2 regions of the Streptomyces sp. NPDC127068 genome follow, and region 2 is predicted to be linked to the other one. Evidence: riboswitches for the same ligand, from Rfam matches in the RefSeq annotation. Region 2 holds a riboswitch; the other holds the start of a gene.
The links. Region 2 has a riboswitch for cobalamin ahead of metE (5-methyltetrahydropteroyltriglutamate--homocysteine S-methyltransferase). Riboswitches for the same ligand answer to the same signal wherever they lie in the genome.
Positions count from the first base shown of each region.

Region 1: it holds a riboswitch for cobalamin, as region 2 does, so the genes downstream of both, ACFWIA_RS17070 ((2Fe-2S) ferredoxin domain-containing protein) here and metE (5-methyltetrahydropteroyltriglutamate--homocysteine S-methyltransferase) in region 2, are expected to answer to the same signal.

Region 1 is NZ_JBHXEN010000024.1:29,352-33,434, reverse strand. Features, by position in the region: gene ACFWIA_RS17080 (FecCD family ABC transporter permease) at 1-210, opposite strand, end outside; gene ACFWIA_RS17075 (ABC transporter substrate-binding protein) at 324-1,304, opposite strand; gene ACFWIA_RS17070 ((2Fe-2S) ferredoxin domain-containing protein) at 1,364-1,753, opposite strand; cobalamin riboswitch at 1,814-1,941, opposite strand; gene ACFWIA_RS17065 (sigma-70 family RNA polymerase sigma factor) at 2,089-2,724, opposite strand; gene ACFWIA_RS17060 (hypothetical protein) at 2,786-3,442, opposite strand; gene ACFWIA_RS17055 (ferric reductase-like transmembrane domain-containing protein) at 3,634-4,083, shown strand, end outside.
Region 2 is NZ_JBHXEN010000038.1:49,992-54,074, forward strand. Features, by position in the region: gene ACFWIA_RS23315 (ECF transporter S component) at 1-218, shown strand, start outside; gene metE (5-methyltetrahydropteroyltriglutamate--homocysteine S-methyltransferase) at 284-2,608, opposite strand; cobalamin riboswitch at 2,796-3,015, opposite strand; gene ACFWIA_RS23325 (tetratricopeptide repeat protein) at 3,151-3,510, shown strand; gene ACFWIA_RS23330 (MFS transporter) at 3,557-4,083, opposite strand, start outside.

The DNA of each region.
Region 1 (4,083 bases), on a different contig from region 2:
GCCGACCACCGCGCACAGCAGGACGCGCGGCAGCCGCACGTCCATGACGATCGTCTCCCGCACCGGGGTCCAGGTCATCTCGGCGAGTCCCGGGTGCACCCGGTGCAGCAGGATGCTCCACACCTGGCCCGCGGGGACGTTGACCGAGCCGACGGCGATGCCCGCCGTCCCCGCCACCGCCACCAGGGCGGCCAGCAGGACGAGGACCAGCGCGTACGGCGGTTTGGCCCGACCCGTCCGGACCTCCCGGGGGTCGGGCGACGGGGCCGGGTCCCGTGGGGTGGTGTGCAGCGCACCGGCCCCGGCCGCCCGGGGCGCGCCGGTCACTGGAAGCGGTCCGGGTGCAGCTGACGGGCGAGGTCCGACACCCCGGCCGGCACCCGGACGCCGAGCACCGTCGAGGACAGCGGCAGCACCGCGAACCGCTTGTTCTTGATCGCCGGGACGTCCTTCAACGCGGGGTGCGCGAGCAGGAACTTCTTCTTGTCGGCGACGGTCTTGTCCCCGTAGTCGTAGATGACGATGGCCTCCGGTGCCCGCTCGGCGACCTGCTCGAACGAGACGTCGCCGAACTGCTTGTCCAGGTCGTCGAACTGGTTCCGGCCGCCCGCCTCCTTGATCATCTCGTTGCCGATGCCGGCACCACCCGCGGTGAACGCCGTCTTGTCGCCGCTGTCGTAGACGAACACCTCGACCGGGTCGACGCCCTTCAGTTGGCCCTCGACACCGCTCAGCTTCGTGCGGACCTTCTTGACCTCGCGTTCGGCGCGGTCCTTCACCCCGAAGATCTTTCCGATCGAGCGGAGTTCCGTCTCGATCTGATCCATCGTCACCGGTCCCTCGGGGCACTCCTCCACATTCAGGTAGGAGTTGACGCCCGCCTTGGTCAGCGCGGCGCGGCTGCGGCCCTCCTGCTCGTCGAAGGTGCTCGCGAACCCCGCGTAGGCGAAGTCGGGTTCGGCGGCGAGCAGCGCCTCGAAGGACGGGTACTCGTCCGCGAGGACCTTGATGCCCCGGTAGGCGTCCGCGTACTCGGGCAGGATCTTGTCGTCCAAGTAGGCGGTGCCCACCATGGACTTCTCCAGCCCGAGCGCCAACAGCACCTCGGTGGCGTGCTGGTTCAGGGAGACCGCCCGCTGCGGGGGACGCTGGTACGTCGTCTTCACCCCGCAGTTGGTGACGGTGACCGGGAAGCCCTCGGGCGCGGAGGCCGCGCCGTCGGTCTTCTCGTCGGTGCCACCGCCACCGCAGCCCGCTATCAGGAAGGCGGCTGCGGCGAACAGGGCGACGGAGCGTCTGGCCATGGTGTGGTCGGTCCTCTCACCACGGACGGCACGGCGCCGCCCGCGGTCGGTTCGTTGGTTCAGCCCGTCGTGTCGGACTGCGCGGTACGGACCCGCCGCGGCGGGGTGAAGACGTAGAGGTCGAGGACGTCCGGCGGTGCGGCGACGCCCGGGCCGCCGGCGCGGACCCAGGAGACGATGTCCTCGGTGGCGGCGGAGTCATTGACGAGGCCGAGCCAGACGGGGCGAGCCCCGGCCGCGCGGCCGGCGGCCGACGGGCGGACGACGATCACATTGGCTTGATCGCAGACGTCCAGGCATGCGGCGATCGTCACCGAGGTCGCCTCGCGCAGCCGCGCCACCTGCGCGGAGTGATCGACTCCGATCACCTTCGCGCTGCCGCAGCAGCAGTCCCGGCACACCACGACCCGGCACGGCACCGGATCGTCGGCCAGCGGCCCTTCGGGCATCCCGACTCACGCTCCCCTCTGGGGAGATCCGCCCCAGTTCTGTCGAGGAGGCGACCGCGTGAGTCTCCTGGCTCTCGGGTCACCGCTCGCCCCGCCCTTCCCACCCGCATAGGGGCAGTGGGCCGTTCGGGGTTCGCTCGCCGATCACAGTGGCGGGACCGCACCGGATTCGCACCGGTTTCCTCGTTCCGCCGTCGCCTTTCCGCGTCATCATGACAGACCCGGTGCCCGGAACCCATGCCTGGGGCACGGTTGCTGCGCAGGTCACACGGCCGGAACGGGGAACGGGCCGGTCCCGGTGCGCGCGGCGGGTACCGCCCGCACCGGGAGGACGGTCAGGCCGCCACGAGGGCGGGGGCCCCGCTCGGCTGCTCCAGCCAGCTGGCGGCCAGGTCCCGACGGGCACGTGCCACCCGGGAGCGGATGGTGCCCACCGGGCAGTCGAGGGCCTCCGCCGCCTCCGCGTAGGACAGGCCGAGGAGCCGGGTCAGGGCGAACGCCTGGCGCCGTCCGGGTTCCAGCGAGTCGAGCGCGTCCATGAAGGCCACCGACTCCTCGAAGCCGGGGAGGTGCCGGGGCTGCGCGCGCTCCGCGGCGGTCAGCCAGTCGGCGCTGTCGGCGATCCTGGGCCGTGCGGAGGCCCGGCGCAGCCGGTCCACGACGACCCGGCGGGCGATCGCCAGCAACCAGGTGCGTGCACAGGACCGTCCGGCGAATCCGCTGAGGCTGGTCAGCGCGCGCAGAAAGGTTTCCTGGGCCAGATCCTCCGAACCCGGTACATCGGTGGTCAGATGGGCGACGAACCGCCGTACGTCGTCATAGGTGGCGTGGACGAAGAGTTCGGCGGCGCGTTGGTCGCCGAGGCCGGCGGCCAGTGCCCAGGTGGTGATCTCCGCGTCGCGGTGTGCGTGCCGGGCGGCGGCAGCGCCGCTGCGGGTGGATCGTGCGCCTTCTCCAGGTGAATAAGGCATGACAAATCGCCCTTCGCGTCCGGGACTTAACCCGTCAAAGGTGAAATAAGTGGACAAAACCTCAGGACGCGAAAGGAGGGGGCCCTCGTCGGGGAGCCGCGCGCAACAGGGCGAGCGGAGACGGCAGGCGGTCGGACGCGCGACGCTCGACCGGGGCGGGAGTCGCTGCCGGCAGGACCTGTGCCCCGCACAGGGCGGCCACGGCGAACCGCAGCAGACCCCCGAGGAACAGCGCGAGCGCCCGGCCGAGTTGGGCGAGCGAGCGCTCCCCCCGCCAGAGCCACCAGCCGCACACCGCACCCGCGAGCACGTGCGCGCTGGCCATGCCCGAGGTGACCGAGGAGAGGTCGAATAGGCCGCGCAGGGAACGGAAGAGGGCGAGCGCGGCGCTCCCGGCCAGGCCGGTGCCGTCCACGGTGACGGGGCGCGGATGGGCCGTGTGGACCCCGTGCGCCGTGCCGCCCGGTCCGTGGGTCAGGCCGAACAGCGCGTGCAGCATGATCTGGGCCCCGGCGCTCGCCCCGATCACCGCACCCGCGGACCGTTCCCGGCGGGTCAGTCGCCAGGCGAGCAGTGACACCGGGGGAATCGCGACCAGGTAGCCCTGGAACGAGGGCGAGACCCCCGACGCCAGGGCGTGGCCGAGCCCGGACACCACGACGCACACGGCGACGAGGATCGTCGTGTGCGTGAGGCGGAGTGCGGTTCCGGCTCCCATGAGAGTCATGGTGCCAGTGGGATACGGGTCCCGGGTAAGGGCTTTGACCGGACAGTTGGCGCGATCGCCCCCGTTTGTGGACACCGTGTGTCGTGACCCATGTCACTACGTCCTCCGGGGAACTTTCCGCCCTCCGCGTCCGACTACGTGTGCGACCGGCCCCACCCGGTCCTGCACGACCTCATTGACACGTGACAGAAGCGGAGCCGCCCGCCGTGAACCCCACAAACGACCGTGCTGTGCCCGGTTCCGAGTCCTCGCCCGCCGTAGGCACGCCCCCCGGACCTCCGGGCGTGTCGACGGCGCCGCCGCGCCCCCGGGTGACCCTCCGCGGTGACCTGCGGGCGGGTGTCCTCGACGGCTCCCTCGCCCTCCTCGTCACCGGCGCCGTCTTCGTGCTGCTCTACGTCCGGATCGAGGCCGAAACCTCGTCCACGCTCACCGTGATGCCGTTCATGGCCGACGCGGGTGCCTTCTGGATGTACTTCCTCAGTCAGGCGTTCGGCTGGTCCGCGCTGCTGTGGGCCTGGGGCACGGTGGTCCTCGGGCTGCTGCTGTCCGGTCCCCGCCCGAGCTGGCTGCCCCTGTCCGGCCCCCGCCTCGAACGGCTCCACCGCACCACGAGCATCAACACCATCGCG
Region 2 (4,083 bases):
CCTTCGACCTCGCGACGTCGCTGGGTTGGGACACCGGGCGGGCCGTCACCAACTTCGTGTGCATCGTCCTCGCGGGTCCGGCGGTGCTGACGGTGTTCCGTCGAGCGGCCCGGAAGGCCCGCTTCCAGGCCCCGGTACGCTTCGCCGCGCCCCGCGACGGTGCCCGGCCGGACTCCCCGCCGCCCGGGTCCGGCACCGGGCCGGGCGGGCCGGTCTGAGCATCCCGGCCGCACGCACGGGAACGGGGGTCGGGGGCGGGCGGGGCCGCCCCCGACCGGTGGCGTCAGGCGTTGCGGGACGTGAGCCCGGAACGGACCTCGCGGGCCGCGGCGACCAGGTTCTCCAGGGAGGCCCGGGTCTCGGGCCAGCCGCGGGTCTTCAGTCCGCAGTCGGGGTTGACCCAGAGACGTTCGGCCGGGATGGCCTCAAGTCCCTTGCGCAGCAGGGTGACCGCTTCCTCCTCGCTGGGGACCCGCGGCGAGTGGATGTCGTAGACGCCGGGTCCCGCCTCGCGCGGGTAACCGTGGGCGGCGAGTTCACGGGCGACCTGCATGTGGGAACGCGCGGCCTCCAGGCTGATGACGTCGGCGTCGAGGTCGTCGATCGCCTGGACGATGTCACCGAACTCGGCGTAGCACATGTGGGTGTGGATCTGGGTGGCCGGACGCACCCCGCTGGTGGTGAGACGGAACGACTCCGTGGCCCAGTCCAGGTAGTCCGCGTGGTCGGCGGAGCGCAGCGGCAGGGTCTCGCGGAGCGCGGGTTCGTCGACCTGGATGACGGAGGTCCCGGCGGCTTCGAGGTCGTTGACCTCGTCGCGCAGGGCGAGGGCGACCTGGCGGGCGGTGTCGCCGAGGGGCTGGTCGTCGCGGACGAAGGACCAGGCGAGCATGGTGACCGGACCGGTCAGCATGCCCTTGACGGGCCGTTCGGTGAGCGACTGGGCGTAGGCGGTCCAGCGGACGGTCATCGGCTCGGGGCGGGAGATGTCCCCGGCCAGCACCGGCGGCCGGACGTATCGGGTGCCGTAGGACTGGACCCAGCCGTGTTGGGTGGCGAGGTAGCCGGTGAGCTGCTCGGCGAAGTACTGCACCATGTCGTTGCGTTCGGGCTCGCCGTGCACCAGCACGTCGATGCCGGCCTTCTCCTGGAAGGCGATGACCTCCCGGATCTCGTCCTTGATGCGCTCCTCGTACCCGGCGGTGTCGAGGCGTCGCGCCCGCAGGTCGGCGCGGGCGGTGCGGAGTTCGTCGGTCTGCGGGAAGGAGCCGATGGTGGTGGTGGGCAGCAGCGGCAGGCCCAGGTGGGACCGCTGGGCGGCGGTCCGCTCGGCGTAGGGCAGGGAGCGGCGGCCGTCGGCGTCGGTGACGGCGGCGGTGCGGGCCCGGACCGCCGGGTCGTGGGTGAGGGGGGACCCGGCGCGGGACGCCAGGTCGGCCCGGTTGGCCGCGAGTTCGGCGGTGATGGCGCCGGTGCCCTGGGCGAGTCCCTTGGCCAGGGTGACGATCTCGGCGGTCTTCTGCTGGGCGAAGGCGAGCCAGCGGGCGATCTGCGGGTCGATGTCCCGTTCGGCGGTGGCGTCCAGCGGGACGTGGAGCAGGGAGCAGGAGGCGGCCACGTCCACCTGGTCGGCGAGGCCGAGCAGGGTGCCGAGGGTGGCGAGGGACTTCTCGTAGTCGTTGATCCAGATGTTGCGGCCGTTGACCACCCCCGCGACCAGGCGCTTGCCCCGCAGGCCACCGGCGGCGGCGAGGTCGTCGAGGTTGCCGGCGGCGCGCTCCGTGAAGTCGAGGGCGAGGCCCTCGACGGGGGCCTTGGCGAGGACGGGCAGGGCGTCGCCGAGGCGGTCGAAGTACGAGGCGACCAGCAGCTTGGGTCGTGCGGTGAGTCCGCCGAGGTCGCGGTAGGCGCGGGCGGCGGCGTTCAGGTCGGCCGGGGTGCGGTCCTGGACCAGGGCGGGTTCGTCGAGTTGGACCCATGTGGCGCCGGCGGCACGGAGGTCGGCGAGGACCTCGGCGTACACGGGCAGCAGCCGGTCCAGCAGGGTCAGCGGCTCGAAGTCGGGGGCGACGCCGGGTGCGGGCTTGGCCAGCAGCAGATAGGTGACGGGCCCGACGAGGACCGGGCGGGCGGTGAGCCCGAGGGCGAGGGCCTCCTTCAGTTCGGAGACCTGCTTGGTCGAGTCGGCCCGGAAGACGGTGTCGGGGCCGAGTTCGGGGACCAGGTAGTGGTAGTTGGTGTCGAACCACTTGGTCATCTCCAGCGGTGCGACGTCCTGGGTGCCGCGCGCCATGGCGAAGTAGCCGTCGAGCGGGTCCGCCGTGTGGGCACCGCGGTGCCGTTCGGGTACGGCGCCGACCATGACGCTGGTGTCCAGCACGTGGTCGTAGTACGAGAAGTCACCGGTCGGCACTTCGTGGACGCCGGCGTCGGCCAGTCGTCGCCAGTTCGTCCGACGGAGGTCGGCGGCGGTCCGGCGGAGGGCGTCGGCGGTGACACGGCCCTTCCAGTAACCCTCGACGGCCTTCTTCAGTTCCCGGTGCTGGCCCTGACGGGGGTAGCCGTACACGGTGGCTCGTGCTGCCGCGGCTGCGGGCTGGGCTGTCACGGAACTCTCCTTCGCGAGATGTGTCCTGCGAATCCCGGGGACGGGACGAGGACGCGAAGGGACGACAGACCCGACGGGCCCGGGGGTGCGCGCGGGGCGCAGCGGTCCGTCTGGTGTGCACTCCTCGGACAGGTGTCCGAGGTTCCTCCGACCCGCCCACGAGGTCACCGGGATGCCGTGCGCGATCGGTCGCGCACGGGCAGCGGGCAGGTCTTCGGACTCGCGGGCACGTCCGTCGGGACGGACACCTACTGGCCGTCGCTTCCCAGATCCGTTGGCCGGATCCAGTGCGTATGACGGCGGTCGTTCCCACTCACCGCTGCGGGGCAGTCCCGGATTCCCACCGGGTTCCCTCTTGCGACGCGTCTGTCTGGCGGACAGGGCGAACCAGCTGCGCCGATCAGCTTAGAGGGACCTTCCGGGTTCGGACAGTGCCGCCCACATTCCGGATGGTGAGGCGAGACGCCCGCGGGCCCGGGGGCTCGGGGAATATCCACCCGTCCGACCCGGTTGGGGCGGGTGTCACATCGTCGAAGGAGGTCATGGTGAGCACGGCGTACTACGAGTTCGGCACGGCGGCGGAGCGCTGGGACCGGGCCCGCATGTTCTTCGACTCCAAGGAGTACCTGACGGCCGCGCGCATCCTGGGCGGTCTGGTCGAGGAGGAGCCGGAGCAGGTCGCCCCGCGACTGTTGCTCGCCCGTGCCTACTACCACTCCGCGCAGCTGGGTCGGGCGGAGGAGCAGCTCCGCGCGGTCCTGGAGCGGGACCCCGTCGAGGGTTACGCGCGGCTGATGCTGGGCCGGACGCTGGAGCGTCAGGGGCGGGACGCCGAGGCGGCCCCGCAGCTGCGGATGGCGGCTGCGTTCGCCGGTGAGTTCTCCCCGACCGGCGGCGTCTGACGCCGGGCGCACCCGTCGTCCGGGCGGATACCGGTGCGGCGCGCGGTCACAGTTCCGCGCGCCGCACAGGCGCGGTGAGCGACAGCGCCACCGCGGCGACGCAGACGGCCCCGCAGCCCAGGAAGAACGCACCGACGCCCCACCGTGCGGTGACGACACCCGCCAGGGGGTAGAGGGCGGGCGCGAGTCCGAGGGTGCACAGGGTGGTGACGGAGGTGATCCGCCCGAGGTACCGGGGTTCGGTGGCCCGTTGCACCAACGCGTGCGCGAGTGTTCCCGCGGTACCGGAGACCGCACCCAGCAGGCCGCACCACAGCAGCGCGGTCGACAGGGTCTGCGTCCGGCCCAACGCCGCCACGGCCAGGCCGCAGAGCAGGAGCGCCGTGGCCATGACGGCGGGTGCGCGGGGAACCCGGGAGACGGCGGCCAAGGTCAGTCCCGTCGCCGCCCCGCCGATGCTGAACGCCGCGAGGAGGCCGCCCAGTTCGGCGGGTCCCCAGCCCCGGTCCTGGGTGAACAGGACGAGGCCGGCGGCGAGCGGGCCGCTGAAGCACATCTCGCCGAGGGCGAGAA